One region of the Variovorax sp. P1_G12 genome, then DNA from elsewhere that is predicted to be linked to it. Evidence: riboswitches for the same ligand, from Rfam matches in the RefSeq annotation. Region 1 holds a riboswitch; the other holds the start of a gene.
The links. A riboswitch is a leader RNA that binds a small molecule or an ion and turns the genes downstream of it on or off. The one in region 1 is predicted to bind thiamine pyrophosphate.

Region 1 (14,362 bases):
CGCGCAGATGGCGCAGGCCGCCGCCGAAGGCGCGCGCGGCGAACCCGATGTGCATGTGCGCCTGCTGCATGCGCCGCAGGCCCAGCCCGACGACGTGCTGGGCGCTGACGGCTATGTGTTCGCCACGCCCGAAAACCTCGCCGCAATGGCCGGGCTGATGAAGGACTTCTTCGACCGCTGCTACTACGCCGCGCTCGACCGCGTGAACGGCCGGCCCTACGCCACGCTGGTGTGCGCTGGCAGCGACGGCCAGAACGCCGCGCGGCAGATCGACCGCATCGCAACCGGCTGGCGCCTGCGCTCCGTTGCGCCGGCATTGATCGTGTGCACCCATGCGCAGACGCCCGAGGCCATCGCGCGGCCCAAGCAGATCAGCGCCGAGGACCTTGCGCAATGCCGCGAGCTGGGCGCCGCGCTGGCCGCGGGACTGGCGCTTGGCGTGTTCTGACGCCGGCCGGAAGTCTTCACTTCATCACCAGGCCGCCGTCGACGAACAGCACCTGTCCAGTCATGAAGCGGCTCCATTCGGAAGCGAGAAACAGCACCGGGCCGGCGACGTCCTCGGGTCGCGCGATCCGCCGCAGCGGCGTTGCGGCGATCAGCGACTCGCGGAATTCTTCCCGGGTCGCGCTGCTGGCCTGCGTCGGGTAGACCAGGCCGGGGGCGACGCAATTGACGCGGATGCCGAGCGGCCCCAGTTCGGCGGCCAGGTTGCGGCTGAAGCCGACCAGCGCCGACTTGGCGGTCGTGTAGTCGTGGTACGGGATCACCGGCCGTTCGACCAGGTCGCTGACGATGTTGACGATGCTGCCCTGGGTGCGTTGCCTGAAGTGCGGCAGCACCGCCCGGCAGACGTTGTAGGCGCTGCCGACGGCGCCTTCGAACTGCGCCTGGTAATCCGGCCACGCCATGTCGCCGAACAAGGTGCGGCGCTGCGGGTCGAAGGCGTACGGCCGGAAGGCGTTGTTGACCACCACATCGATGCGACCCGCTTCGTCCAGGGCCTGTTCCACCATGGCCTGCACGGCCGTGGCCGAATTGACGTCGGCCTTCACGGCCCAGGCGTCACCACCGGCCGCCTTGCAATGCGCGACCACCTCGGCGGCCGCGGCGTCGTTGCTCAGGTGGTTGACCACCACCGTCGCGCCTTCGCTCGCGAAGGCCTGCGCGATGGCGGCGCCGATGCCGCGGCTCGCACCGGTCACCAGCACCACCTTGCCCTCGAACTTCACGGTGTCCTCCTTCATTGCGCAGGCAGCAGTTCCGTGCTGACGACGTCCGAGATCTTGATGTCGCGCTCGATCAGGCCCAGCTTGCGATAGGCATCCGCGGCCTTCTGCAGCGACTCCAGGTCGAACGCGCCAAGACCGTTCTTCGCGGTGGTGGCCGACACGCTGGCGGCATTGCGCAAGCGAATGATCTCCAGGTTGGCGGCGCGGTCGGTCCCGTCGATGGCGTGTTTCATGGCCAGGCCGGCCGCCTCCTCGGGGTTGGCGATCATCCAGGCCGCGCTCTCGCGATAGGCCTTCAGGAACCGCTTGAGCAACGGCTTCTTCTGCTGGTAGACCTGTTCCCGGACCACGAACAGGTCGCTCGACACGTTCAGGTAGTTGCGCACCTCCATCACGTTGACGTCGCCCACCCCCTTGCGCTTGCCCACCAGCAAGCCGGTGTCGGTGGCAGCGGTCGCATCGACCTGGCCTTGCAGCAGCGGCGCGAAGTTCGACAGCCCGGTGACGACGATGGTGACATCGGATTCGGACAGGCCGGCCTGGTGCAGCAGCACCAGCAGGTTCTGCCGGGTGCCGCTGGACAGGCTGTAGACACCGATCTTCTTGCCCTTCAGGTCGGCCGGCCTGGTGATGTTGGCGGACTTGAGCGAGACCACGTTGAAGACGTTCTGCGGGTAGATGTCGTAGATCGCCCGCAGCTTCTCGCCCTTGTCGAGGGCCGAGAAGAACGCGCCAGGGTCGGTGAAGGCCACGTCCGCCTGGCCGGTGAGGATGTTGCGGATCGCGTCGCCCCCGCCGGCGCCGGACACGTAGGCCAGATCGATTCCATTGGCCTTGAAGATGCCCTTGTCGGGCTCGGCCAGCAGGTGCGTGATCTCGGTGATCGGCTTGCTCCAGCCGGCCACGGTGATCTTCTCCGGCGCGTCACCGGCGTTGGCCCCGCCGGTAGCGATCAGGGTGAATAGCGCGGCGGTTGCCAGCAGTGCGCGGCGGCGTGCGATCGGTGTGTTCAAGGTCGTGTTCCTCATGAGATTCGGGTGTAGGGCCGCAGCAGTCGCTTCTCGACTGCGAGCGTGATCTGGTAGAGCGCGAGGCCGAGCACGGCGATGACCACCAGCACCGCGAACATCAGCGGCGTGTCCATCATTCCCTGCGAGGCGATGATCAGCGCGCCGAGCCCCTGGCTGGCGCCGATGAACTCGCCGACCACCGCCCCGACCAGCGCGAGCACCACCGCGACCCGCAGGCCCGCCAGGATCCCGGGCAGGCCGGCAGGCAGCTTCAGGCGCAGCAGCGTCTGGCGCCGCGTGGCGCCCAGCATCCGGAACAGCTCCAGCCGTTGCGGGTCGACCTGCTGCAGGCTGGTCACGGTGTTTTCCATCAACGGGAAGAAGCAGATCAGCGCCGTGATCACCACCGTCGATGTCATGCCGAAGCCGAACCACACGATGAAGAGCGGCGCCAGCGCCAGCTTGGGGATGACCTGGCTGATCACGACATACGGCTTCAGCACGCGCTGCAGCAGCGCCGACTCGGCCATCGCCACGCCGCTGATGAAACCGATCAGGCAGCCGGCGAACAGCCCGAGCATCAGCTCGAGGGCGGTCGTTCGGATGTGGGGCCACAGGTAGCCGGTGGACAGGCCCATCCAGAGCGACTTCATCACCGCCGAAGGCGCCGGCAGGACCAGGGCCGGAATGCCGGAAGCGCGCGCCGCCAGCTCCCATCCCGCGAGCAACGCGAGCAGCAGCGCCCAGGAGCCGAGCTGTGTGCGTGGGGAGATCGACTTCATGCCGTCGCCAGGTCCATCGCATCGCGCACTTGCGCGCAATGCAGGTTGAAGGCCGCGCCGTACCGCATCGCCGGCGCGCGCGGCCGGCTCACCTCGACGCGGATGTCCCGGACGATCCGGCCGCGGTCCATCACCGCGACCCGGTCGCCCAGATACACCGCCTCGGCGATGTCGTGCGTCACGAACAGGACGGTGGTGCGGCGCAGGCGGCACATCTGCAGCAGGTCGTCCTGCAGTTCGCCGCGGGTGATCGCGTCCAGCGCGGCAAAAGGTTCGTCCAGCAAAAGCAGCGCCGGCTCCAGGATCAATGCGCGCGCCAGGGCCACGCGGCTCTGCTGGCCGCCCGACAGCTGCCGGGGGTAATGCTGCGCATGGGCCGACAGGCCCAGCAGCGCGAGCAACTGCTCGGCCTTGTCGATCTCCTGCGCGGTGGGCTTGTGTTGCAGCGACACCGGCAGCAGCACGTTGTCGATCACGCGATGCCACTCGAGCAGGGTCGGCGACTGGAACACGAAGCCGAGTTGCGGGCCGGGCGCGACCACCTCCTTGCCCTGCAACCGGATGCTGCCGGTGTGAGGATGCAGCAGGCCCGCGGCGAGCTTGAGCAGGGTCGTCTTGCCGCAGCCGCTGCGCCCGACCAGGCAATGGAACTCGCCTTGCGCGATGGTCCAGTCGACGCTGCGCACCACCGGCGGCCAGCCGGGGTAGGTGAAGCCCACCTTGTCGATGTCGAGGAAGCTCATGGCCCTAGTCCGCGTACGGCGCCAGCCTGTCGGCCGCAAGTTCCGCCGACTGCTCGATCTCGACCATCCGCACCAGGTCCAGCAGGTTGAACCGGCCGTCGTGATGCCAGCCCGCCTCCGGCGAGGTCATCGAGCCGATGGCCGTGATGCGGGTGACGCCGGCAGCGCCCAGCAACTCCGACAGCCGGAACAGTTCGGCCGGTGCGGCCGCCACGCCCGCGGTCTGCAGAAAGGGCGGGTGCGCGGCCACTTGCGCGATCACCTGTTCCAGCGAATCGACCGCGACGACCTGGATGCTGCGGTTCAGCGCCGTGGGGGCCAAGGCCCGCGCTTCATCGGCGTAAGCGACGCCCCAGGCCGCACCGGCTTCGCCGATCAGCTCGCAGACAGGCTCGCCGCCGCCCGACATCGACTGCAGCTCGATGGCTTGCCGCCATCCGGCGACCGCGGCCGACTCCTCCAGCGCCAGGGCCCGGCGCGGGAAGCGGTTGTGCAGGTTGGCGAGCTCGCTGGCGAGGTACTGGGCGAATTCGCGCGGCGACACCTTGCCGCCGCGCTCGACGTAGAAGACATGCGGCGAATAGCAGCCCTGCTGGTCGTAGCGCATCACGTCCCAGGCGGCCAGGCGAGCCGTCGCCGGCGCGCGCAGGGTGTCGAGGGCCGCGGCGCCGACCAGGCCGAAGCCCAGCTTGTGGCCGTACGCCAGGAAGCGCGTCGTGACCGGGAGGCGGCGGCGGATGTCGTCCAGCGCGTCGTTGCCGCCGTAGGCGAGCACCGTGTCGGCCTCGGCATAGAGGGCCGACGCCTGTTCCTTCTCGCCGCCTTTCCACCACACCACGGCCAGGCAGTCGGCCAGCGGCGGGTGGACCTCGGCCAGCAGCCGCGCGAACAGGCCTGCGAACAGCGGCTCCGCGCTCGGCAGCTTGCCGATGTTGCCGGCCTTCACCAGCAATCCGCAGACCAGGCTCCACAGCGGCAGGGCCGGCACGTTGCCGGCCCAGCTGTGAACCAGCAGATCCGGCCCGAACGCCTTGGCCGCGCCGCCCTTGGGTCGCGGCTGGAACTCGTCCAGCAGCTTGGGATTGGCGAAGTCTTCGGCGACGAAGCGATGCAGTTGCGGCGCGCGAAAGGTCTGGAGGAAAGCCGTGAGGCCCAGGCGGACCATTTCGGCGTCATAGCCGCTGACGATCGGCAGCAGCTGGTCGGCCTGCATGCGGCAGGGGTCGGCCGGGTCGAGCAGGCGGGCGATCGCGCGATCCACCACGGCCACGATCTGCGACACGGTCATCGTCTTCAGATGGAGGCGGCTGGCCTGCTTGACCCGCAAGGCGAGCGCGGTCATCTGTGGCGGACTCAGCACGGGCACCGCGACTTCGAGCCGCGTGGTGCCCGATTCGAAGACCAGAGGCTGCCACTGCACGTCCGCCGGCGCCAGGCCAGGCAGGTAACCGGCAACCGCGCGCAGTGTCTTCATGCCGCTGCCGCCCGGATGAATTCCTCCACCGCCAGCGAACAGCCCTTGGCCTCAGCGCCTTCGGCGCGGCCGAGCAGCAGGAACCCGCCGTCGGCGGCCAGGCCTACGTCCTCGGTCAGGATGGTGGTCACGGAATTGAAGTTGGCGAGATCGCAATGGACCAGGATTCCGCGCTCGCTGCGCGCGACCTCGCGGCCCGTGAGCGGGTCGACCAGGCGCGAGCGGATCCAGTGCGGCCCCGACTTCACCGACGGCACCGACGCATTGCCGGCGTCGTAGAACTGCGTGCTCAGCTCGGTCATGCCGTACATGTTGATGCACTGCGATCGTTCGATGCCGAGCCGCGCCGACAGCTCCGCATAGAAGGCGTCGAGCGGCAATTCGCGCGACTGTCCCTTGTAGCCGCCGGTGTCCAGGACCCGGCTGCCTGCCGGCAGGCGGAACGACAGGCCGCGCTGCTCGAGTTCGTCGATCAGATGCACGAAGCTGTAGCTGGCGCCGAGCAGCGCATAGGGCGAGCCGCGGCGTTCGGCGTCCGCCAGCGCATCGCACAGGCCGGCGATGTCCAGCCCCTGCGGGCTCACGAAGTAGCGACTCTCCTCGGTGCCGAATTCATTCAGCGCGAGCGCCAGGTAGTGGGCCAGCGAGGAATTGGCCAGCACGGTTTCGGTGGGGAACAGGATGCCCATGCGCATCCGGCCGCTGCCGCGCATGAACCGGTTCGAGAAGTTGCGGATCATCGACCGGTCGTAGACCGCCAGCGTCGGATGAAAGTGACGGCCCTTCACCTCGCTGCGGGTCGTGCCGCTGGTCATGAAGACCCGGTCCGTGGCGGCCGGCGGCTCGCACCGCAGGTCGAGTTCCTTGAAGGCGTCGATCGGCACCGCCGGGATGTCGCTCCAGCGCTTCACGTGGCGCAGGGTTGCGCCGCGCCGCTGGCAGAAGCGCCGGTACGCCGGGTTGTTGCCGTACTGGTGGGCGAACAGGCGCAACGCCAGCCGATCGAACGCGTCGTCGGTGCACCCGTCCTGCGCGATGAAGGCGAGCACGTCGGCGACCACATCGCCGGCCGCGGCTGTGGCCGCGGGTCGATCTGCAGGGGGCTGGTTCATAAGGAGACTTCTTCGTGACCGTGAAACGGATGCTCCGAAGGCCACTTCGAGCACGGCAGGATCCGCCGATGATCGAAGTGTTGGCTCTTCTTCCGCCGGCATTAACCGGTTCAAGTTCGCGGGTTTGAATCTCAGCACTGTCGTGTGCACCCCGGAGCGTTGGCGATATTACATGCATCCCGGAGGTGCTGCTGCGAAGCGTGTTCACCGGGATCGGATGAAGGGTCATCGGATGCCCGTGCACGTGCAGACCTCGACCAAGACACCACGGCCGGCATGGGCTTGCGCTCCGGCGCCTCGAAGCAGGAGACTGAGTCCCGCTCGAACGAAGGGATCCGCCATGGCCACTTCCGATGATCTTCAAGCCACCGTGGAAGCGCTGGTTCGCAGGGGCAAGGGAATTCTTGCCGCCGACGAGAGCGGTCCGACCATTGCCAAGCGCTTCAAGGCGATCGGCGTCGAGTCGACGCCGGAGAACCGGCGCGCCTACCGCAGCCTGCTGCTGTCGACGCCCGGCCTGGGCGAGTACGTCAGCGGCGTCATCCTGTACGAGGAGACCCTGGGCCAGAGCGCGGACGACGGCGAGCTGCTCGCGGCCCTGGCCGCGCGGCAAGGCATCGTGCCGGGCATCAAGGTCGACGCCGGCAAGGGCCCGCTGGCACTCGCGCCCGGCGACGAGATCACGCAGGGACTCGACGGACTCGCCCAGCGCCTCGAAGCCTACGTGACGCAGGGCGCGCGCTTTGCGAAATGGCGCGCCGTCTACAACGTCTCCGGCACGCTGCCGAGCCGGATGGCGATCGAGGCCAACGCCGAGGCGCTCGCGCGCTACGCGGCGATCTGCCAGTCGCAGGGGGTGGTGCCGATCGTCGAGCCGGAGGTCCTGATCGACGGCGACCACAGCCTGGCGCGCTGCGCGGAGGTCACGCAGGAGGTGCTGCACGAAGTGTTCGTGGCCTTGCATCGCTATCGCGTGGTGCTCGAGCATATCCTGCTGAAGCCCAGCATGGTGGTGCCTGGCAAGGCGCATGCGCGGCAGGCCGGTCCCGAGGAGGTGGCGGCGGAGACCCTCCGCGTGCTGCGGCGCGCGGTGCCGGCGGCGGTCCCGGGCATCAACTTCCTGTCGGGCGGGCAGTCGCCTGTCGAAGCGACCGCCAACCTGGATGCGCTCAATCGCCCGGGCCGGCAGCCCTGGCAGCTGAGCTTCTCCTACGGGCGCGCGCTGCAGGATCCGGCGCTGCAGGCGTGGCAGGGTCAACCTGCCCATGCGCGCGCGTGCCAGGACGCGCTGCTCAAGCGGGCACGGCTCAATGGCCTGGCCAGCGAGGGGAAGTACAGCGCGGGGATGGAAGGGGAAGGCGCCCACTAGCGTCGATGGGGCGCGGTCATGCGGCCCGTCTTGCACGGCACTGCTGCGGCGACAATCCGAGGCTCCTTGAAAATGAACGCATCCATGCCGCTCGAACCGAACCTTCCTCTCTCCCCTGCGGATCCTTCGCCCGCGTCGCTGGAGACGAAGCGCGCGGCCCAGAGCGAGGGCAAGGCCCGTCGCTTGCGCAACGAAGCCGAGAAGCTCGCAGCCTGCTGCCTGGTCGTTCGCGCGGCTTCTGCTGCAGCGGACCACGAAGCGTTCGCCGAGGTGAGCCGTGCCGCGTCGAAGGCGCTTCGCGCCAAGTTCGGCGCTGGATCGATCACGTCGGCGTTTGCGTGGTTGGCCGGCGATGCGGGGCGAGCCGCACTGGCAAGCGTTCTTGCCGGCGAGGTCGAGCTGACCGGGCCGCTGTCGGTTCAGCAGGTCGTCGAGGCCGCGGAGCTGGCGCAGAAGGCGGAGCTTCTGCGCGGGAAAAGCTGAGGCTTCGCGCTCACGAACCCTCGCTGCCGCGTGCCTTCTCCCCGGCCTCCAGCTGCCGGTAGAAGTAGGTGGTGGTGCAGAGCCCACCGTGCGGCAGCAGCGCATAGCCCGGAATCGCGCCGACGCGTTGCCAGCCGAGCCGCTCGTACAGGCGTTCGGCGGTGTCGCTGGCGGTGTCGAGCACCAGCAGCGACTTGCCGCAGTCGCGCCCCATCTGCTCGGCCGCGCCCATGAGCGCCTCGCCCCAGCCCTGGCGCCGCGCGCGGCGGTGCACCAGCATCTTCGACAGGTCGGCGCGGTGCGGCTGGTTGTCCGGCTGGGCCAGCACCAGCTGCACGGTGCCGACGATGCCCTCGGCATCCTCGGCCACCAGCAAGGCGCGTTCGCCCTCGGCGACCCCCTCGGCGACGCGGCACCAGAACGCCATCGCCTCGGGCAGCGGCAACGGATGCATGAAGCTCACCGAGGCGCCGCCCTCCACGCAATCGATCAGCAGTTCGGACAGGGCGCGCAGCTGCGCATCGGAGACCGTTTGAAGGCGGCGGATGTTGCGAACGGGAGCATTGGCGTCGGTCGTCATGTCATCTCCAAGCAGAGGGCAGGGTGGCGATCACGACGGCATAGCGCGTGAGGCTGCGCGTCGGGTTGTGATAGCTCACGGGACGGTCCAGCACGTGGGCCAGGCAGTCGCCGGCCTCGAGCCGATGGACCGCGTCGCCGACCGTGACTTCGATCGTGTTCTCCAGCACCCACACCTGCTGGTGGATGCGGGGTTCGCGGGCGCCGCTCTCGTAGGCCACCCGCGCCTTCGGCGGGAAGGCCACCTCGACGATCTGGATCGGCGACGACCCGCCGGCGGGCGAGACGTTGCGGCGCACGTAGCCCGAATGCGGATCGCGCCACAAGGGTTGGTCGGCCAGCCGCGCGACGGGGTCGTCGCTGGCTTGCGGCGGCTCGAACAGCGAGGCCAGCGCGACGCCAAGGCCGGTGGCGAGCTTCTCGAGCAGCACCGCGGTGGGGCTGCTTTCGCCGCGCTCGATCAGCGAGATCATCGAGCGGCTGACCCCGCAGTGCGTGGCCAGCGCGTCGAGCGACAGGCCGCGCGCCGCGCGCAGTTCGCGAACCCGCGCGGCGATGCGATCGTTCAGGCTGTCTGCTTGTTCCGTCATGTTGGAATTATTGTCTTAGATATTGGATGAATCGTCCAGTGCCTCGGCGATCGCGGCTTGGTTAGCATCGTGGCGCGCGGGATGCGATCCCGCCCTACAAGAAGGAGATCCCCATGCGATATCTGGAGCTGCCCGGCGGCGGGCGGATGCCCGCGCTCGGCCTCGGCACCTGGAAGATGGGTGAATCGGCCGGCCGCCGCGCTGCGGAAGTCGCGGCGGTTCGCGCCGCCATCGAGATGGGCTACCGGCTCGTCGACACCGCCGAGATGTACGGCGAAGGCGGCGCCGAGGAGGTGGTCGGGCAGGCCGTGGCCGAGGCGCTGCGCGCGGGCGATGTGAAGCGCGAGGAGCTGTTCATCGTCAGCAAGGTCTATCCGCACAACGCCAGCCGCGCGGGCACGCCGGCGGCCTGCGCGCGCAGCCTCGCGCGGCTGGACCTCGACCACATCGACCTCTACCTGCTGCACTGGCGCGGGGAGCATCCGCTGGCCCAGACCTGCGAGGCGCTGCGCGCGCTGGTGGCGCAGGGGCGCATCCGCCGCTGGGGCGTCAGCAATTTCGACACCGACGACCTGGAGGAACTCGCCGCGCTGGGCAGCGACTGTGCCGCCAACCAGGTCTATTACTCGGCGGCCGAGCGCGGCCCCGAGTTCAGCCTGCTGCCCTGGCAGCGCGCACGCGGCATGCCGCTGATGGCCTACAGCCCGATCGACCAGGGCGCGCTGGCCGCCGATGCCGGCCTGCAGAAGATCGCCGAGCGGCTCGGCATCAGCGCGGCGCAGCTCGCACTGGCGTGGGTGCTGGCGCAGCCCGGCGTGGCCGCGATCCCGAAGGCGGTGCGCGAGGCCCATCTGCGCGACAACCTCGCGGCGGCCGGACTGACGCTGGGCGCGGACGTGCTGGCCGAGATCGACCGCCTTCATCCTGCCCCGCGGCGCAAGAAGCCGCTGGCGATGATCTGACCGATGAACCTTCAGCTCGGCCTTGTTCTTGCGCTGCTGGCCAGCGCCGTGGCGATGTTCGCGATCGGCCGCCCCCGCACCGACGTGGTCGCGCTGCTCATGATGGCGGCGCTGCCGTTCACCGGCGTGATCAGCATGCAGGAGTCGCTGGCCGGCTTCGCGGATCCCAACATCGTGCTGATCGCGATGCTGTTCGTGATCGGCGAAGGGCTGCTGCGCACCGGGGTCGCGCAGCGGCTCGGCGATCTGCTGGTGGCGCGGGCCGGCGGCAACGAGGCGCGGTTGATCGTGCTGCTGATGGTCATCGTGGCCGGCGTCGGCTCGGTGATGAGCTCGACCGGCGTGGTCGCGATCTTCGTGCCGATCGTGCTGCGCATTGCGCGCAACACCGGCGTGGCGGCCGGGCGGCTGATGATGCCGCTGTCCGTCGCGGCGCTCATCAGCGGCATGATGACCCTGGTGGCGACGGCGCCCAACCTGGTGATTCACGCCGAGCTGGTGCGCAAGGGTTTCGACGGCTTCCACTTCTTCAGCTTCACGCCCTTCGGCGTGCCGGTGCTGCTCGTCGCCATCGCCTACATGCTCGGGGTGCGGCGCTGGCTCGGCGGATCGAAGGCCCCGGCCGGGCCCGCCGGCCAGAGGGCGGGGCTCGGCCAGTGGATCGACGAGTACGCGCTGGCCGAGCGCGGGCACCGGTTCCGGGTGCTGCCCGGATCGGCCGCCGCCGGCCATGTCTTCGAAGCGCTCGAGGCGGGCGCCATCCCGGGCGTGAACCTGTTGGCCATCGAGCGCCAGCGCCGTTTCGCGAAGGACCTGCTGCCCCCCGGAACCCCGATCGAGACCGGCGACGTGCTGTTCCTCGACGTCTCGCGGCCGTCCGCCGATCTCGACGGCCTGAGCCACCGTTTCGCGCTCGAGCGGCTGCCGCTGGCCGGCGCCTACTTCTCCGCGCATGCGCAGGACATCGGCATGGCCGAGGTGCTGATCCCGCCGGGTTCGGGCCTGATCGGCAAGACCGTCGTCGAGGCCCGCCTGCGCGCCAACCACGACGTCTCGGTCATCGGCCTGAAGCATGGCCGCTCGGCCGAGCACGACGACATCCTCGACGAGCCGCTGAAGGCCGGCGACACGCTGCTGGTGGTCGGCATCTGGAATGTGATCCGAAGACTCCGGTCGGACATGCACCTGATCATCTTCAACCTGCCGTCGGAGTTCGACGAAGTGTCGCCCGCCGCCTCGCGCGCGCCGTTCGCATTGCTCGCGCTCGCGCTGGTCGTGGTGCTGATGGTCAGCGGCTGGGTACCCAATGTGCAGGCGGCGCTGATCGGCTGCCTGCTGATGGGCCTGTGCGGCTGCGTCGACCTGCGCAGCGCCTACCGCGCGATCCACTGGCCGAGCCTGGTGCTGATCGTCGGCATGCTGCCGTTCTCGCTCGCCCTGCAACGCACCGGCGGCGTCGATCTCGCGGCCCAGATGCTGATGGGCATCGTCGGCGACGCCGGACCGCGCACCGTGCTGGCCGTGATCTTCGCGGTCACGGCGGTGCTCGGCATGTTCATCTCCAACACCGCGACCGCGGTGTTGATGGCGCCGGTGGCCCTGGCCATCGCCAAGGAGCTGCAGGCCTCGCCGTATCCGTTCGCGATGACCGTCGCGCTGGCCGCCTCGGCCGCTTTCGTGACGCCGGTCTCGTCGCCCGTGAACACGCTGGTGGTCGGGCCGGGCGACTACAGCTTCATGGACTTCGTGCGCCTCGGCCTGCCGCTGGTGCTGCTGGTGCTGGTCGTGAGCGTCGCGCTGGTGCCATGGCTGCTGCCGTTCTGAAGCCGAGCAGTTAGACTGCGCGCCTTCGGGGAGGGACTCGCTCGCGCCGCGGCGGGTGTCGCCCATGGGCCAGCCGCTTCTGTCCTCCCTGGAAATTCGCAAGAACCAGAGACCCCACGGAGGGATGTGCAGCACCTGCTGGCGATGTTCGAGAAGGTGCGCGGCGAGCAGGTCTCCGACGACGCTCTACTGCTGGGTTAGCTCGCCCCCAGGTTGCCCCGCACTTCGTGTCGGGGCGCCCACCCCCTACCGGGGGCAACACCAGCGGACTGGCGAAGCCAGATCCGCGGTGTTTCACCAACGGGCCTGGCTGCGCCGGCCAAAGCAATGGGCGCTGTGGTTGTTCCACGGCTGCGCGCAGCGCGCCCGTTCGTGGGCAGTCGCGGAACCGGCTTCGCCGGGCCGCTGACTGCGCCCCCGGTAGGGGGTTGGGCGGGCTACACGAAGTGAGCCCAACCTGGGGGCGAGCCTAGTGCGCCTCGGCTTGTTTGGCAGCGGCCACGATCGCCGCCTCGTCATGCTTGGCGCCGTTCAGGAACAGGTTCAACAACACCGCGCAGATCGACGCCAGCAGGATGCCCGACTCCACCAGCGAGTGGATCGCGTGCGGCATCCACTGCTTGAAGTTGGGCGCCAGCAGCGGGATCATCCCGACGCCGATCGACACCGCGACGATCATCGCGTTGTGCCGGTTGGTCTTGAAGTCCACGCCCGACAAGATGCGGATGCCGGTGGCCGCGACCATGCCGAACATCACCAGCCCGGCGCCGCCCAGAACCACCGTCGGCAGCGACTCGACCAGTGCCGCCATCTTCGGCAGCAGGCCCAGCACGACCAGGATCACGCCGCCGGCCACGCAGACATAGCGGCTCTTGATGCCCGTGACCGCCACCAGCCCGACGTTCTGAGAGAAGCTGGTGTAGGGGAAGGTGTTGAAGACGCCGCCGATCAGGGTGCCGAGGCCGTCGGTGCGCAGGCCGCGCGCCAGGTCCTGCTGGCTGATCTTGCGGTCGGTCATCTCGCCGAGCGCGAGAAACATGCCGGTCGACTCGATCATCACCACGATCATGATCAACGACATCGTGAGGATCAGCACCGGGTCGAATTTCGGCAGGCCGAAGTGGAAGGGCAGCACGATGTCGAACCACGCGGCGCTGCCGACCTTCTCGAAGGTCATGAAGCCGAAGGCGGTGGCGACCACGGCGCCGATCACGATGCCCAGCAGCACCGAAATGTTGGCGATGAAGCCCTTGGCGTACTTGACGATCAGCAGGATCGACACGAGCACGAGCGCCGCGATGGCGAGCCCGCCCAGGTCGGCGTAGCGCGGGTTCGGCACCGAGGGCACGATCGACAGGCCCTTGGGCACCGGCGGCACGGCCGAGCCGGGCGAGGTGACGTCGGCCAGCCACTTGGCATAGACCGGGTCGACCAGCGCCGGCGCGGTCGGCCCGACCGGGTTGCCGAAGATCCAGTTGATGCCCACGCGCATCAGGCTGATGCCGATCACCGCGATGATGGTGCCGGTGACCACCGGCGGGAAGAAGCGCAGCATGCGCGAGACCATCGGCGCGATCAGTATCGAGATGATGCCGGCGCCGATGATGGCGCCGAACAGCAGCTGCGCGCCGGCCTGGCCCGGGTTGGCGTTGGCGATCGCGACCATCGGCGCGACCGACGCGAAGGTCACGCCCATCATCACCGGCAGCTTGATGCCGAACCACTGGGTGGCGCCGAGCGACTGGATCAGCGTCGCGATGCCGCAGCAGAACAGGTCGGCCGAGATCAGCAGCGCGACCTCCTGCGGCGTGAGCTTGAGCGCGCGACCGACGATCAGCGGCACCGCCACCGCACCGGCATACATCACGAGCACGTGCTGCAGGCCGAGGGCGGCGAGTTTGCCGGCCGGCAGGCGCTGGTCGACCGGGTGGATGGAAGGCGAGGCAGCCGTCATTGCGTGGACTCCTGGGCAGCGTGGAGGAAGGGGAAGGGGCGAACGCGTCTTGCCGTGAATCGTTTACCGTTCTGTACGCGAAACTGTATACAGATCAGGTGGTCGCCTGTATGGCGGAAAACCCGCGCTCCGTGCGCCCGAGCAAGTCGCGGGCCCGCGCTTCTCAGAACCTGTTTACGATCTCCCTGGGGTCGCGCAGGCGTTTTTTCGGGAGGGGATGCAAGGCGCAGTGCGCCGCCCATAGCATG
Region 2 (14,362 bases), on a different contig from region 1:
GGAGGATGCCGCGCGCGTGCAGACGGGCGACGGCCGAGGCGATACCCCGGGCCATGCGCAGCGCGGTATCCGGCGGCCAGCGGGCGTCGTCGGCATAGACGTCGCGCGTGCAGGATTGCAGGCTCGGCGGCCCGGCCAGGTTGCGGAAGGTCGTGTCGACCAATTCGAGCACCAGGCCGGCGCTCGCTGCCGGATGGTTCTCGATCCGCCCCAGCACCGGGATCAGGCCGGGATGCGTTCCGGCCGCGATGCAGGCCGCCATCTCGCTGTGCGGCCAGCCGTCGCTGGTCACGGCGCCCTTGAACAGCTTCACCGCGACCGGCCGAGGGCGGCCGTCCGGCTGCAGCCAGTCGGCCTGGTGGATCACGCCGGAGGCGCCTTCTCCGAGTTGCTGCTTCAGCGAGAGCCGATGCCAGTCGATGGTCGGCGTCGGCTGGGCATCCATCGCCTGCGCTTCGGCTGCTTCGTCGAGGGGATTGCCCGCGAAGGCGAGCCACGACAGGCGCGGCAGCGACAGGAGCCAGCCCGGCAGCGCCTCGAAGCGATTCGCCGAGATGCGCAGCAGTTCGAGCGCGCGGCAGGCGGCCATCGACTCCGGCAGTGCCCGCAGCCGGTTGCCCGCGAGCATCAGCTTCTGCAGCCGCGTACGCTGGCCGAGCGCGTCCGGCAGCGCGTCGATCCGGTTGTCCGTGAGGATCAGCCAGCGCAGCGCAGGCGGCAACGCGGACGCGGGCACCCGCTCGATGCGGTTGGCCTTGAAGGCGACCATCTCGAGCCGGCCGCATCGCCCGACCGCCTCGGGCAACTCGGTGAACTGGTTGTCGGAGCAAAAGAGCACGCGCAGGCGGTGCAGCCGGTGCAGGTCGTCCGGCAGGGCGCTCAGCGCATTGCCCGAAAGATTGAGCACCTCGAGCGAGTCCGCCAGATCGAAGATCTCGCGCGGAAACTCGCTCAGACCGGCAGACAGGTCGAGCCGCTGCGCTCCGGCCAGTTCGCCCGCGCGCAGGCGGCTCAATGTCGTCACGAGAAGGCGCCGAACCGGTAGATGCCGTCCTCGCCCAGCCGGCGCTGTATCTGCCCCGAGAACCACAGCAGGTGCAGGTGGGCCACGGTCTCGCCCATCGCGAAGGTCATCTGGTGCAGGTCGAGCTCGCGCTTGAACAGGATCGGCAGGCCCTCGACCGCGCTGTGCGGCCGCGCGGTGCAGGCCTCCAGCAGTTCGGCCAGGCGGTCGCGATGGTGCTCCTTGAGCTGCTCGACACGGCGGTGGATGCCGGTGAACGGCTTGCCGTGCGAGGGCAGGCCCAGCGCGTCGACCGGCAGCGCCTTGAAGCGCTCGATGCTGTCGAGGAAGAGACGCAGCGAATTGGCCTCGGGCTCGCCGGCATGCACGCTCACGTTGGTCGAGATGCGCGGCAGCATCATGTCGCCGCCCAGCAGCGCGTTGACTTCCTCGCAGTACAGCGCGATGTGTTCCGGCGCGTGGCCGTAGCCGCTGATGCAGCGCCAGCCGCGGCCGCCGATGTCGACCGTGTCGCCGTCCATCATGCGCACGAAGTTCGCGGGCACCGAGGGCACCATGTTGGCGTAGTAGCTGGTGCGCGACCGGATCTTGGCGACCGACTCGGCGTCGGTGAGCCCGTGCGAGGCGAAGAAGTCGGCCGCCGCGTCGCCGCCGGCCAGCGTGTCGCCGGCGGAGGTGAGCACGCGCGCCACGTGGTAGTCGGTCGAGCTGATCCACAGCGGCGCCTTCCAGCGATCGCACAGCCAGTGCGCGAGGCCGATGTGGTCGGGGTGCATGTGGGTCACGATGACGCGCAGGATCGGCAGCCCCTGCAGCTGCGTCTCGAAGATCTGCTCCCACTGCGCGCGCGCGGCATCGTGCGCGATGCAGCAGTCGACCACGGTCCAGCCCTCGACGCCGTCGAGGGTGTCGCGCAGCAGCCAGAGGTTGATGTGGTCGAGCGCGAAGGGCAGCGCCATGCGGATCCAGCGGACGCCGGGCGCCACTTCGAGGGTCTCGCCGGGGGCCGGCAGGGTGTCGCCGAGGGGGTAGTGGAGTTCGCGTTCGAGGATGTTCATGTACGATTGACGTTAACGTAAACGTCATGGCTTTGACCCATCATTGTATGCAGAGCCGCTCGAACCTGCTGTCGCACACGCTTTCCGGCCCCCACATGCCTTCGCAGACCTTCACCATCGGCGAGCTCGCCAAGGAGTTCGACCTCACCACGCGGGCGATCCGCTTCTATGAGGACATGGGATTGCTGGCGCCGCGTCGCGACGGGCTGCAGCGCATCTACACCTCGCGCGACCGCGCCCGCCTCACGCTCACGCTGCGCGCCAAGCGGCTCGGCCTGAAGCTGACCGAGGCCCGCGAGATACTCGACATGTACGACAGTCCGCGCGACACCGCGGTGCAGCTCGAGCGCTTTCTGGGCGTGCTCGGCGGGCACCGCGAGCAGCTCGAAAGCCAGCTGGTCGAGCTGCAGGCCAACCTGGCGGAAGTCCGCGCCCAGGAAAAGAAGGCGCGCGCCGCGCTGGCGCGCACCGCGAAGCCGAAGACGCGCTGAGCGACCGCTCCAGCACCCCACCACACACCACCGACGACACATGGACAACACACCCGACCCCCTCGAGGACCTTTTCGCCCACAACCGCGCCTGGTCGGCACGCATGGAGCGCGATCGCCCCGGCTTCTTCACCAGCCTGGTGAAGCAGCAGACGCCCAAGTACATGTGGATCGGCTGCTCCGACAGCCGGGTGCCCGCGAACCAGATCACCGGCCTCGAGCCGGGCGAGGTCTTCGTGCATCGCAACGTGGCCAACATCGTGGTGCACTCCGACCTCAACGCGCTGTCGGCCATCCAGTTCGCCGTCGAGCGGCTCAAGGTGCGGCACATCATGGTGGTCGGCCACTACGGCTGCTCGGGCGTGCAGGCGGCGCTCGAGGGCGCGCGCATCGGTATCGCCGACAACTGGATCCGCCACATCCAGGACGTGCGCGACCGGCACCGCGTGATGCTCGAAAGCCTGCCCGAAGCCGTGCGCGCCGATGCGCTGTGCGAGCTCAACGTGGCCGAGCAGGTCGTCAACGTCAGCGTCAGCACGGTGATGGTCGACGCCTGGAGCCGCGGCCAGGAGGTGACCATCCATGGCTGGGCCTTCGGCGTCAACGACGGCCTGCTGCAGGACCTGGGCATGACCATCGACGGCTCCAAGCCGCTCGAGACGCAGTACCGCGCCGCGGTGCAGCGAATCCGCTACAAGTGGAGCAAGCCGTCGGAGAGCACCCCCAGCCTGCCGGATGCGATCGGCCTGGCCGACTGAACCATGTTTCCGCAGCGCCTCGATTCGCCGCTCGCCTATGACATCGCGCGTGCGATGCGCGACGGCTTCGATCGGCACTACCGGCTCTTCCGGGCCGAGTCGGCGCGCGCCAAGCATCGCTTCGAGACCGCCGACTGGCATGGCCAGCAGCGCGCGCAGCGCGAGCGCATCGAGTTCTACGACCTGCGGGTCAGCGAGGCGGTGGCCCGGCTCGAGAAGGAGTTCAAGGCCGGCGAGCAGCCGATGGACGTCTGGCACCAGATCAAGCTGCACTTCATCGGCCTCCTGGTCGACCACCACCAGCCGGAACTGGCCGAGAGCTTCTTCAACTCGGTCACCACCAAGATCCTGCACCGCGCCTACTTCCAGAACGACTTCATCTTCGTGCGGCCGGCGATCAGCACCGAATACATCGAGCCGCGCGACGCGCCCACCTACCGCGCCTACTACCCGGAGCGCGAAACGCTGGCCGACACGGTCGAGCGGATGCTCGAGGACTACGCGCTGCAGGGCGGCTATGCCGACCGCCGCCGCGATGCCGAGCGGGTGGCGGCCGCGATCCTCGGGCGCTTCCACCAGATCAAGCTGCGCGCCAACTTCCAGCTGCAGGTGCTGTCGGGCCTGTTCTACCGCAACAAGGGCGCCTATGTGGTCGGCAAGGTCAACAACGGCTTCGTCGAGCTGCCGTTCGCGCTGCCGATCCTGCACGACGCCGCGGGCAAGTTCTATGTCGACGCGGCGCTGTTCGGCGAGGACGATCTGCAGATGCTGTTCAGCTTCGCGCGCGCCTACTTCATGGTCGACATGGAGGTGCCGTCGGCCTATGTTCAGTTCCTGCGCTCGCTGATGCCGCGCAAGCCGCGGGCCGAGATTTACAACGCGCTCGGGCTCGCCAAGCAGGGCAAGACGCTGTTCTACCGCGACTTCCTGTACCACCTGATCTACTCGACCGACAAGTTCCGCATCGCGCCGGGCATCAAGGGCATGGTGATGCTGGTGTTCGACCTGCCGTCGTTCCCCTACGTGTTCAAGGTCATCAAGGACTTCTATCCACCGCAGAAGGAGACGACGCGCGAGCAGATCAAGAGCAAGTACATGCTGGTGAAGCAGCACGACCGCGTGGGCCGGATGGCCGACACGCTCGAGTACAGCGATGTCGGTTTTCCGCTCGACCGCTTCGAACCCGAGCTGATCGAGGAGATCCGCAAGTTCGCCCCGAGCCAGCTCGAGATCGGCGACCGCGACGGCAACGGGGAGATGGAGGTGGTGGTCAAGCACGTCTATATCGAGCGCCGCATGATCCCGCTGAACATCTTCCTGCAGGAGTCCTTCGACCTGCTCGAGCAGCCCGAGCATGCCAAGCGGGCGGGCAAGCAGCTGGAGCACGCGGTGATCGAGTACGGCAATGCGATCAAGGACATGGTGGCGGCGAACATCTTCCCGGGCGACATGCTGTGGAAGAACTTCGGCGTCACGCGCGGCGGCAAGGTGGTGTTCTACGACTATGACGAGATCGAATACCTCACCGACTGCAATTTCCGCAAGGTGCCGACGCCGCGCAACGAGGAGGACGAGATGAGCGGCGAGGTCTGGTATTCGGTCGGCCCGAAGGACGTCTTCCCCGAGACCTTCGAGCCCTTCCTGCTGGGCAACCCCGCGGTGCGCGAGGCCTTCATGGCCCACCACGCCGACCTGCTCGACGCCGCCTTCTGGCAGAGCCACAAGCAGCGGATCCAGGCCGGGCAAATGCTCGATGTGTTTCCTTACGATGAAGCGCAGCGCTTCAAGCACGACGGCCACGCGCCGTATTTTTAGCTCGCCCCCAGGTTGGGCTCACTTCGTGTAGCCCGCCCACCCCCGGCCGGGGGCAACACCGGCGGCCCGGCGAAGCCGGATCCGCGGTGTTTCTGGCCTGGGGCGCCAGTCGCAAGGGGCGTGAGACCTGCGAGGATTTTTGTATGAACTGTCTGTTTAAGGAGCAATTCAAATGAGCGAATCGATCGTGATCGTCGGCGCCGCCCGCACCCCGATGGGCGGCTTCCAGGGCGACTTTTCTTCCCTCTCGGCGCACGACCTGGGCGGCGTCGCCATCAAGGCGGCCGTCGAGCGCGCAGGGATCCCCGCCGACAGCGTCGGCGAGGTGCTGTTCGGCAACTGCCTGATGGCCGGCCAGGGTCAGGCGCCGGCGCGCCAGGCGGCCTACAAGGGCGGCCTGCCCGACAGCGCGGGCGCAGTCACGCTCAGCAAGATGTGCGGCTCGGCCATGAAGGCCGCGATGCTGGCGCACGACATGCTGCTGGCGGGCACGCACGAGGTGATGGTGGCCGGCGGCATGGAGAGCATGACCAACGCCCCCTACCTGATGCTCAAGGGCCGCGGCGGCTACCGCATGGGCCACGACCGCATCTTCGACCACATGATGCTCGACGGCCTCGAGGACGCCTACCAGCCGGGCCGCTCGATGGGCACCTTCGGCGAGGACTGCGCCGCCAAGTACAAGTTCACGCGCGAACAGCAGGACGCCTTCGCGATCGCCAGCGTCGAGCGCGCCAAGGCCGCGACCTCGTCGGGTGCCTTCAAGGCCGAGATCGCGGCGGTCACGGTCAAGGGCCGCGGCGGCGACACCGTGATCGAGATCGACGAAGGCCCGGGCAAGGTCAAGCTCGACAAGATCCCGACGCTCAAGCCGGCGTTCAAGAAGGACGGCGGCACCATCACCGCGGCATCGAGCTCGTCGATCAACGACGGCGCCGCGGCGCTGGTCATGATGACCGAGGGCAGCGCGAAGAAGTACGGTGCGAAGCCGATCGCCCGCATCGTCGCCCATGCCACCCACGCGCAGCAGCCCGAGTGGTTCTCCACCGCGCCGGTGGGCGCGGTCGCCAAGCTGTTCAAGAAGACCGGCTGGACCGTGAAGGACGTCGACCTCTGGGAAGTCAACGAAGCCTTCGCCGTGGTGCCGATGGCGCTGATGCACGAGCTCTCGGTGTCGCACGACATCGTCAACGTGCATGGCGGCGCCTGCGCGCTGGGCCATCCGATCGGCGCCAGCGGCGCGCGCATCATGGTCACGCTGATCCATGCGCTGCAGCAGCGCGGCAAGAAGCGCGGCGTTGCGACGCTGTGCATCGGCGGCGGCGAAGGCACGGCGGTGGCGATCGAGCTGCTGTGAGGCGCTGCCTAGAATCGAAATATTGTCCCCATTGGAGTTGTCTTTGATTCATTCGGCTTTCCCCCGCAGCGCGCTGGCCGCGCTGCTCGCCACCGCTTTCATGGCACCCGCCGCCTGGAGCCAGACGCGCGACCAGGCCCTGTTCGCCGCCGCTACCGCCGAGAAGCCCGCCGTCATCAAGACGCTCGAGGCGCTGGTCAACATCGAGACTGGCACCGGCGACGCCGAGGGCCTCGCGTCGGCCGGCAACTACCTCGAGGCGCAGCTCAAGTCGCTGGGCTTCACGGTCACGCGCAGCAAGTCGGCCGGCCTCGTGGTCGGCGACAACATCGTCGGCACGCTCAAGGGCAAGGGCGGCAAGAACCTGCTCCTGCTCTCGCACATGGACACCGTCTACCTCAAGGGCATCCTCGCCAAGGCGCCGTTCAAGGTCGAGGGCGACAAGGCTTACGGCCCCGGCATCGCCGACGACAAGGGCGGCAACGCGGTCATCCTGCATGCGCTCAAGCTGCTCAAGGCGCGCGGCTTCGAGGACTTCGGCAGCATCACGGTGCTGTTCAACACCGACGAGGAAAAGGGCTCCTTCGGCTCGCGCGACCTGATCCAGGAAGAGGCGGCCAAGGCCGACTACGTGCTCTCGTTCGAGCCGACCGGCGCCGGCAAGGAAGACCTGTCGCTGGGCACTTCGGGCATCGCCTACGTGCAGGTCAACATCACGGGCAAGGCCTCGCATGCGGGCGCCGCACCCGAGCTCGGCGTGAATGCCCTGGTCGAGGCGTCCGACCTGGTGCTGCGCACCATGGACATCGACGACAAGGCCAAGGGGCTGCGCTTCAACTGGACCATCGCCAAGGCCGGCGCGGTCTCCAACATCATTCCGGCCAGCGCCACGCTGAACGCCGATGTGCGCTATGCGAAGAACGAGGACTTCGAGGCCGCGATGAAGACGCTCGAGGCCAAGGCCCAGCAGAAGAAGCTGCCCGACGCCGAGGTCAAGGTGCTCATCACGCGCGGGCGTCCGGCCTTCAACGCGGGCGAGGGTGGCCGCAAGCTGGTCGACAAGGCCGTGGCCTACTACAAGGAAGCCGGCGGCGAACTCGGCATCGTCGAACGCACCGGCGGCGGCACCGATGCGGCCTACGCCGCGCTGGCGGGCAAGCCGGTCATCGAGAGCCTGGGCCTGCCCGGCTTCGGCTATCACAGCGACAAGGCCGAGTACGTCGACACCAGCGCGATCCCGCGCCGCCTCTACATGGCCAGCAAGCTGATCATGGACCTCGGTCAATCGAAGTAAGGAACACGCCATGCTGCTCAGCGCCGACCAGGAAGCGATCCGCGATGCGGTGCGCGCCTTTGCCCAGGCCGAGCTCTGGCCCCACGCACCGCTGTGGGACCGCGAGCACAGCTTTCCGAAGGAGGCCCATGCCGGCCTGGCGGCGCTCGGCGCCTACGGCATCTGCGTGCCCGAGGAAGACGGCGGCGCCGGGCTGGACTACCTGACGCTGGCGCTGGTGCTCGAGGAGATCGCGGCCGGCGATGGCGGCACCAGCACCGCGATCAGCGTGACCAACTGTCCGGTCAACGCCATCCTGATGCGCTACGGCAATGCGCAGCAGAAGAAGCAGTGGCTGCAGCCGTTGGCGCAGGGCCGCATGCTGGGAGCCTTCTGCCTGACCGAGCCGCAGGCCGGCAGCGATGCCTCGTCGCTGCGCACCACGGCGCGCAAGGACGGCGGCGGCTGGGTGATCGACGGCGTCAAGCAGTTCATCACCAGCGGCAGGAACGGCCAGGTGGCGATCGTGATCGCGGTCACCGACAAGGGTGCGGGCAAGCGCGGCATGAGCGCCTTCATCGTGCCGACCGATGCCCCCGGCTACACCGTGGCGCGGCTCGAGGACAAGCTGGGCCAGCATTCGAGCGATACCGCGCAGATCAACTTCGACGGCTGTCGCGTTCCGCTTGAAAACCTGATCGGCCAGGAGGGCGAGGGCTACAAGATCGCGCTCGGCGCGCTGGAAGGCGGACGCATCGGCATCGCGGCGCAGAGCGTGGGCATGGCGCGCAGCGCCTTCGAGGTGGCGCTGGCCTACGCCAAGGAGCGCCAGGCCTTCGGCGCCAGCATCTTCGACCAGCAGGCGGTGGGCTTCAGGCTGGCCGATTGCGCGACCCAGCTCGAAGCCGCGCGCCAGCTGATCTGGCATGCGGCCAGCCTGCGCGATGCCGGGCGGCCCTGCCTCAAGGAAGCCGCCATGGCCAAGCTGTTCGCCAGCGAGATGGCCGAGCGCGTCTGCAGCGCGGCGATCCAGACGCTGGGCGGCTATGGCTACGTCAACGATTTTCCGCTCGAGCGCATCTACCGCGACGTCCGCGTGTGCCAGATCTACGAGGGCACTTCGGACATCCAGAAGCTGTTGATCCAGCGCGCCCTGGCCTGAGCCCGCCGCGGCGTCCGGGGGCGATTTCCGGGGGTCTGCACAATACGCCCTGGAACTTCCCCCTTTCACGCCTCCCTCAATGTCCGCATCCTCCCCCAGCCCCGCCCGTGTTCCCTGTCCTTGCGGGCGTCGTGACCGGCGAGAGCTGCCACTGGTTTTCGCCCAGTGCTGCGGGCGCTACATCGACGATTTCGGCCACACGCCGGCACCCGACGCCGAGTCGCTCATGCGCTCGCGCTACACGGCCTTCGTGCTCGAAAGGGCCGACTACCTGCTCGCGACCTGGCATCCCTCGACGCGCCCGGCCAGCCTGGACTTCGAAGCCGGCGTGAAATGGCTCGGCCTCGACGTGCGCTCGCGCTCCGTGCTGGACGCCGACCATGCAGAAGTCGAGTTCGTCGCCCGCCAGCGCAGCAGCGCCGGCGTGGCGACCCGGCTGCACGAGCGCAGCCGTTTCGTCCGCCAGGAGGACGACGCGCTGCAAAATCGTTGGTACTACCTCGACGGCGACCGTCACTGACTGATTCAGTCAGAAACAGCCGCTGACTGTTGCGCAGCCTTGGATGTTTGCTATGGATTTCATAGCGTCCGAGGCGGATTGTGTCCCGCAGGGAGACAGACCAATTCCTTTTGGGCTATTTATCTCGCGCCGCTCCTGCTCCACACTTCGCAGCTTGTGAGCGCTGCGCCGAAAGCGCAGCGCGAGCGCGTTCAACGGGCCACGGGGCCAAGAGGTGAATCATGGGCAGCAGGACGCTTCTTCGCACGGGAGACTGGCGGCGGCCGTGCACCGCGATGGCCCTGCCGGCCCTGGCCGCGCTGCTCTGGATGGCCGCGCCGCACGCGCGCGCGCAAGACAAGTCCGTGCTCACGCCCTTCTCGAGCGCGACCGGCGCCCAGGCGCCGGCGCCGTGGCACTTCACCACCTTGCCCAACAAGGTTCCGACCCGGTTCGAGGTCGAGCAACTCGAGGGCCAGCGCGTGCTCAAGGTCGACGCCAATGGCTCCTACGGCAATCTGGTCCACCCCGTCAGGGTGGAGCTCAACAGTCAGGCCACGCTGGCCTGGCGCTGGCGGGTCGAGGCGTTCGTCGAGGGCGCCGACCTGCGCACGCGCTCGGGTGACGATGGCGCCGCCAAGGTCTGCGTCTTCTTCGATTTTCCGGCCGACCGGCTGTCCGTCGGCGAGCGCACCCGTCTGTCGCTGGCGCGCCGCGCGACCGGCGAGGCGGTGCCGACCGAGACCCTGTGTTACGTCTGGGACAACAAGGAAGCCAAGGGCAACGCGTTCGACAACGCGTTCACGAAGCGCATCCGCATGGTCGTGCTCGAATCGGGCGCGGCGCCCAAGCCGGGCAGCTGGATCGCCGAACGGCGCAACCTGCTGACCGACTACAAGCGCGCCTTCGGCGACGAGGCCGGCGACCTCCTGCCCGACGTGACGGCGGTCGCCGTCTCGGCCGACGCCGACAACACGCACGGCCACGGCCTCGCCTATTTCTCGGACCTGGACCTGCGCGGCGCCCTGGCGACCCAGGTTGCCGGGCCGGCTCCCGCCGAGCGTCCTCCGACGCAGGGCCAGTAACAGCGCAGCATCTCATCGACTGTCAACGTCCCGAAAGCCATGAACGACTTTGTCGCACTCCTTGCCAGCCAGGGCGCCGCCCTGGTCTTCGCCGCCACGCTGGCGACGCGCCTCGGCGCGCCGGTGCCGGCGGTGCCCTTCCTGATCGTCGCCGGCGGGCTGACGGTCGGCGGGCAGGTGTCCTTCGTCGCGGTGGTGGTGGCGGCAGTGCTCGGCAACATCCTCGGCGATGGCGTCTGGTTCCTGGCCGGACGCCGCTGGGGCTACCGCGTGATGCGACTGCTCTGCCGCATCTCGCTGTCGCCCGACTCCTGCGTCAGGCGCAGCGAATCGATCCTCGGCCGCTGGGGCGGACTGTCGCTGATCGCAGCCAAGTTCGTGCCGGGGGTGTCGGTGGTGGCGCCGCCGATGGCGGGTGCGCTCGGCATGTCGAACCTGCGCTTCCTGTCCTATGAAACCGTGGCGGCGCTGATCTGGACGCTGGCCTTCCTGTTCGTCGGCCGGATCTTCCACGCCGCGATCCAGGACGTGCTGACCGTGATCTCCAACATCGGCCTGACCGCACTGGTGCTCGGCGTGCTGGCGCTGGCGGCATTCATCGGCTGGCGCTATCGCCAACGCCGGCTGGCGCAGCAGCAGGCCGACGACATCGAGCACATCCAGGTCGAGGCCTTGCGCGAAGCCCTGGCGGCGGGCGCCGGGCTGACGGTGATCGATGTGCGCTCCGACGAGGCGCGCGCCCTCGATGCGCGGGCGATCCCCGGCGCCATCGGCATCGGGCTCAAGCAGTTGCCGAAGCGGCTGGACACCTTTGCCGATGGGCGCGAGCTGGTGGTTTTCTGCGACTGCCCCGACGACGCCTCGGCGATCGCGGCGGCGCGCGTGCTGATGGCCGCCGGCCAGCCGCGGGTGCGCGTGCTGGCGGGCGGGCTGGACGCCTGGGTGGCGATGACTGCGGCCGACGCGTCCGGCGCCGCCGAGCCGAAGCGGGTGGTCGTTCCGCTGGCGGTTGCACGAACCGCTTGATCCTGCGGCCGCAGGCGGCCTAGAATCGGCCCCGCTCCGGGGTGCACGCAGACGCGTGCTGAGATGGCCAAGCGGCCAAACCCGCGAACTTGATCTGGTTCATACCAGCGTAAGAAGAGCTGCGACTCCCCGGCGCCCTCTCGTCCCTGAACGAGCGGTGCCGCAAGGAGGCATCGCGGAGCACCCGTTGATCCACAACCCGGAGTGCCCCGCATGAATGCCCACGACAAGTTCGCCTCCCTCCTCACGCTCACGCGCGAGCCCTTTCCCGCCTCGACCAAGGGCGTCATCGCCGGCGGCCGGCCCGACCTGCGGGTGCCGGTGCGCGAGGTTGCTCTGTCCAACGGCGAACAGGTTTCGCTCTACGACACTTCCGGCCCGTACACCGATCCGGCCGCCGACATCGATGTGCGTCGCGGGTTGCCTGGCGTGCGCGACGCCTGGATCGCCGAGCGCGGCGACACCGAGAGCTACGAAGGCCGGCTGCACCTGGCGCTTGACGACGGCGCGACGCACGCGGACCGCGACGCCCGGCGCATCGCCGAACTGCGCGCCGGCGCCGCCGCACTGCAGCGCACGCCGCGGCGTGCGAAGTCCGGCGCCAACGTGACGCAGATGCACTACGCGCGGCGCGGCATCGTCACGCCCGAGATGGAGTACGTGGCGCTGCGCGAGAACGGCCGCCGCGAATGGATGGCCGAGTACATGGCCGACGAGGCGCGCGAGAAGCGGCTGGCCGGCAACCCGATGGGCGCCCGCATCCCGAAGATCATCACGCCCGAATTCGTGCGCGAGGAGGTGGCGCGCGGCCGCGCCATCATCCCGGCCAACATCAACCACCCGGAAGTCGAGCCGATGGCGATCGGGCGCAACTTCAAGGTCAAGATCAACGCCAACATCGGCAACTCGGCCGTCACCTCGAGCATCGAGGAAGAGGTCGAGAAGCTGGTCTGGGCGATCCGCTGGGGCGCCGACAACGTGATGGACCTCTCCACCGGCCGCAACATTCACACCACGCGCGACTGGATCGTGCGCAACAGCCCGGTGCCGATCGGCACGGTGCCGATCTACCAGGCGCTGGAGAAGGTCGGCGGCGTGGCGGAAGACCTGACCTGGGAGATCTACCGCGACACGCTGATCGAGCAGGCCGAGCAGGGCGTCGACTACTTCACGATCCATGCGGGGCTGCGGCTGCCCTTCATCCACCTCACGGCCGACCGGCGCACCGGCATCGTCTCGCGCGGCGGCTCGATCATGGCCAAGTGGTGCATCTCGCACCACAGGGAGAGCTTCCTGTACACGCACTTCGAGGACATCTGCGAGATCATGAAGGCCTACGACGTGAGCTTCTCGCTCGGCGACGGCCTGCGCCCCGGCTGCGCCTCGGACGCCAACGACGAGGCCCAGTTCGCCGAACTGCGCACGCTGGGCGAGCTGACGCAGATCGCCTGGAAGCACGACGTCCAGACCATGATCGAAGGCCCGGGCCATGTGCCGATGCACCTGATCCAGGCCAACATGGACGAGCAGCTCAAGCACTGCCACGAGGCGCCGTTCTACACGCTGGGCCCGCTGACGATCGACATCGCGCCGGGCTACGACCACATCGCCAGCGCGATCGGCGCCGCGATGATCGGCTGGGCCGGCACCGCGATGCTGTGCTACGTGACGCCCAAGGAGCACCTGGGCCTGCCGGACCGCGACGACGTCAAGCAGGGCATCATCGCGTACAAGATCGCGGCCCATGCGGCCGACGTGGCCAAGGGGCACCCGGGAGCGCGCTCGCGCGACGACGCGCTGTCCAAGGCGCGCTTCGAGTTCCGCTGGCAGGACCAGTTCAACCTCGGCCTGGACCCCGACACCGCGCGCGAGTTCCACGACGAGACCTTGCCCAAGGACAGCAGCAAGGTGGCGCACTTCTGCTCGATGTGCGGCCCGAAGTTCTGCTCGATGAAGATCACGCAGGAGGTGCGCGAGTACGCCGCCCAGCGCGGCATCGAGGCCGGCGATGCGGTCGAGGATGGCATGGCCGGCAAGTCGGCCGAGTTCAAGGCGGCCGGCGGCGAGATCTACATTCCGATCCAGCCGGCCTGAAATGAAACATCCCCCGAAGCGCCTGCGGCGCCTCCCCCCCTCAAGGGGGGCGATACCAGTGGCCCGGCAAAGCCGGTTCCGCGGTATCCCTGGCATTGGTCTGCGCCGGTTTCATGCGACGCAGGTCACGCGAACGCCTGGTGAAGCACTGAGTCGTCATGCCTCTGTGGGGGCGACGTTGTTACGATCGCTCCCATGAAAGCTCCACCCTTCGACGCCGTCCTGTTCGACTGCGACGGCGTCCTGGTCGACTCCGAACCCATCACCAACCGCGTGCTCGCCGAGATGCTGGGCGAACTCGGCTGGAAGCTCAGTACCGAGGAGTCGATGCGCATCTTCACCGGCAAGGCGGTCAAGGACGAGGCCGCGCTGATCGAGGCGAACACCGGCTTCGCGATCACGCCCGAGTGGCTGCACGGCTTTCGCGGCCGCCGCAACGAGGCGCTCGAGCGCGACCTGCTGGCCATTCCCAACGCCGCGCTGGCCGTGCGCGCCCTGCATGCGGCGCTGGACGGCCGCATCGCCTGCGCTTCAGGGGCCGATCGCCACAAGGTGGAATTGCAGCTCGAGAAGATCGGGCTGCTCGATTGCTTCGAGGGCCGCATCTTCAGCGGCCACGAAACCCCGCGTTCCAAGCCCGCCCCCGACGTCTACCTGGCCGCCGCGGCCGCGCTCGGCATCGACCCGGCGCGCTGCGCCGTGGTCGAGGACACGGTGACCG

Region 2: linked by a shared signal. The riboswitch ahead of thiC (phosphomethylpyrimidine synthase ThiC) and the one ahead of AC1D2O_RS21460 (LuxE/PaaK family acyltransferase) in region 1 are both predicted to bind thiamine pyrophosphate.

What each region holds. Positions count from the first base shown of each region.
Region 1 is NZ_JBFUBW010000019.1:19,252-33,613, forward strand. It holds gene AC1D2O_RS21430 (flavodoxin family protein) at 1-448, shown strand, start outside; gene AC1D2O_RS21435 (SDR family oxidoreductase) at 465-1,247, opposite strand; gene AC1D2O_RS21440 (ABC transporter substrate-binding protein) at 1,244-2,260, opposite strand; gene AC1D2O_RS21445 (ABC transporter permease) at 2,257-3,024, opposite strand; gene AC1D2O_RS21450 (ABC transporter ATP-binding protein) at 3,021-3,767, opposite strand; gene AC1D2O_RS21455 (acyl-CoA reductase) at 3,772-5,241, opposite strand; gene AC1D2O_RS21460 (LuxE/PaaK family acyltransferase) at 5,238-6,353, opposite strand; TPP riboswitch at 6,424-6,517, opposite strand; gene AC1D2O_RS21465 (class I fructose-bisphosphate aldolase) at 6,694-7,722, shown strand; gene AC1D2O_RS21470 (hypothetical protein) at 7,795-8,205, shown strand; gene AC1D2O_RS21475 (N-acetyltransferase family protein) at 8,216-8,785, opposite strand; gene AC1D2O_RS21480 (helix-turn-helix domain-containing protein) at 8,787-9,374, opposite strand; gene AC1D2O_RS21485 (aldo/keto reductase) at 9,488-10,336, shown strand; gene AC1D2O_RS21490 (SLC13 family permease) at 10,340-12,160, shown strand; gene AC1D2O_RS21495 (nucleobase:cation symporter-2 family protein) at 12,630-14,114, opposite strand.
Region 2 is NZ_JBFUBW010000008.1:9,310-23,671, forward strand. It holds gene AC1D2O_RS10820 (leucine-rich repeat-containing protein kinase family protein) at 1-1,024, opposite strand, end outside; gene AC1D2O_RS10825 (MBL fold metallo-hydrolase) at 1,021-2,082, opposite strand; gene AC1D2O_RS10830 (MerR family transcriptional regulator) at 2,178-2,573, shown strand; gene can (carbonate dehydratase) at 2,614-3,330, shown strand; gene aceK (bifunctional isocitrate dehydrogenase kinase/phosphatase) at 3,334-5,145, shown strand; gene AC1D2O_RS10845 (acetyl-CoA C-acyltransferase) at 5,318-6,502, shown strand; gene AC1D2O_RS10850 (glutamate carboxypeptidase) at 6,549-7,796, shown strand; gene AC1D2O_RS10855 (acyl-CoA dehydrogenase family protein) at 7,807-8,937, shown strand; gene AC1D2O_RS10860 (YchJ family protein) at 9,017-9,457, shown strand; gene AC1D2O_RS10865 (DUF3047 domain-containing protein) at 9,679-10,521, shown strand; gene AC1D2O_RS10870 (VTT domain-containing protein) at 10,561-11,547, shown strand; TPP riboswitch at 11,575-11,680, shown strand; gene thiC (phosphomethylpyrimidine synthase ThiC) at 11,761-13,641, shown strand; gene AC1D2O_RS10880 (HAD family hydrolase) at 13,837-14,362, shown strand, end outside.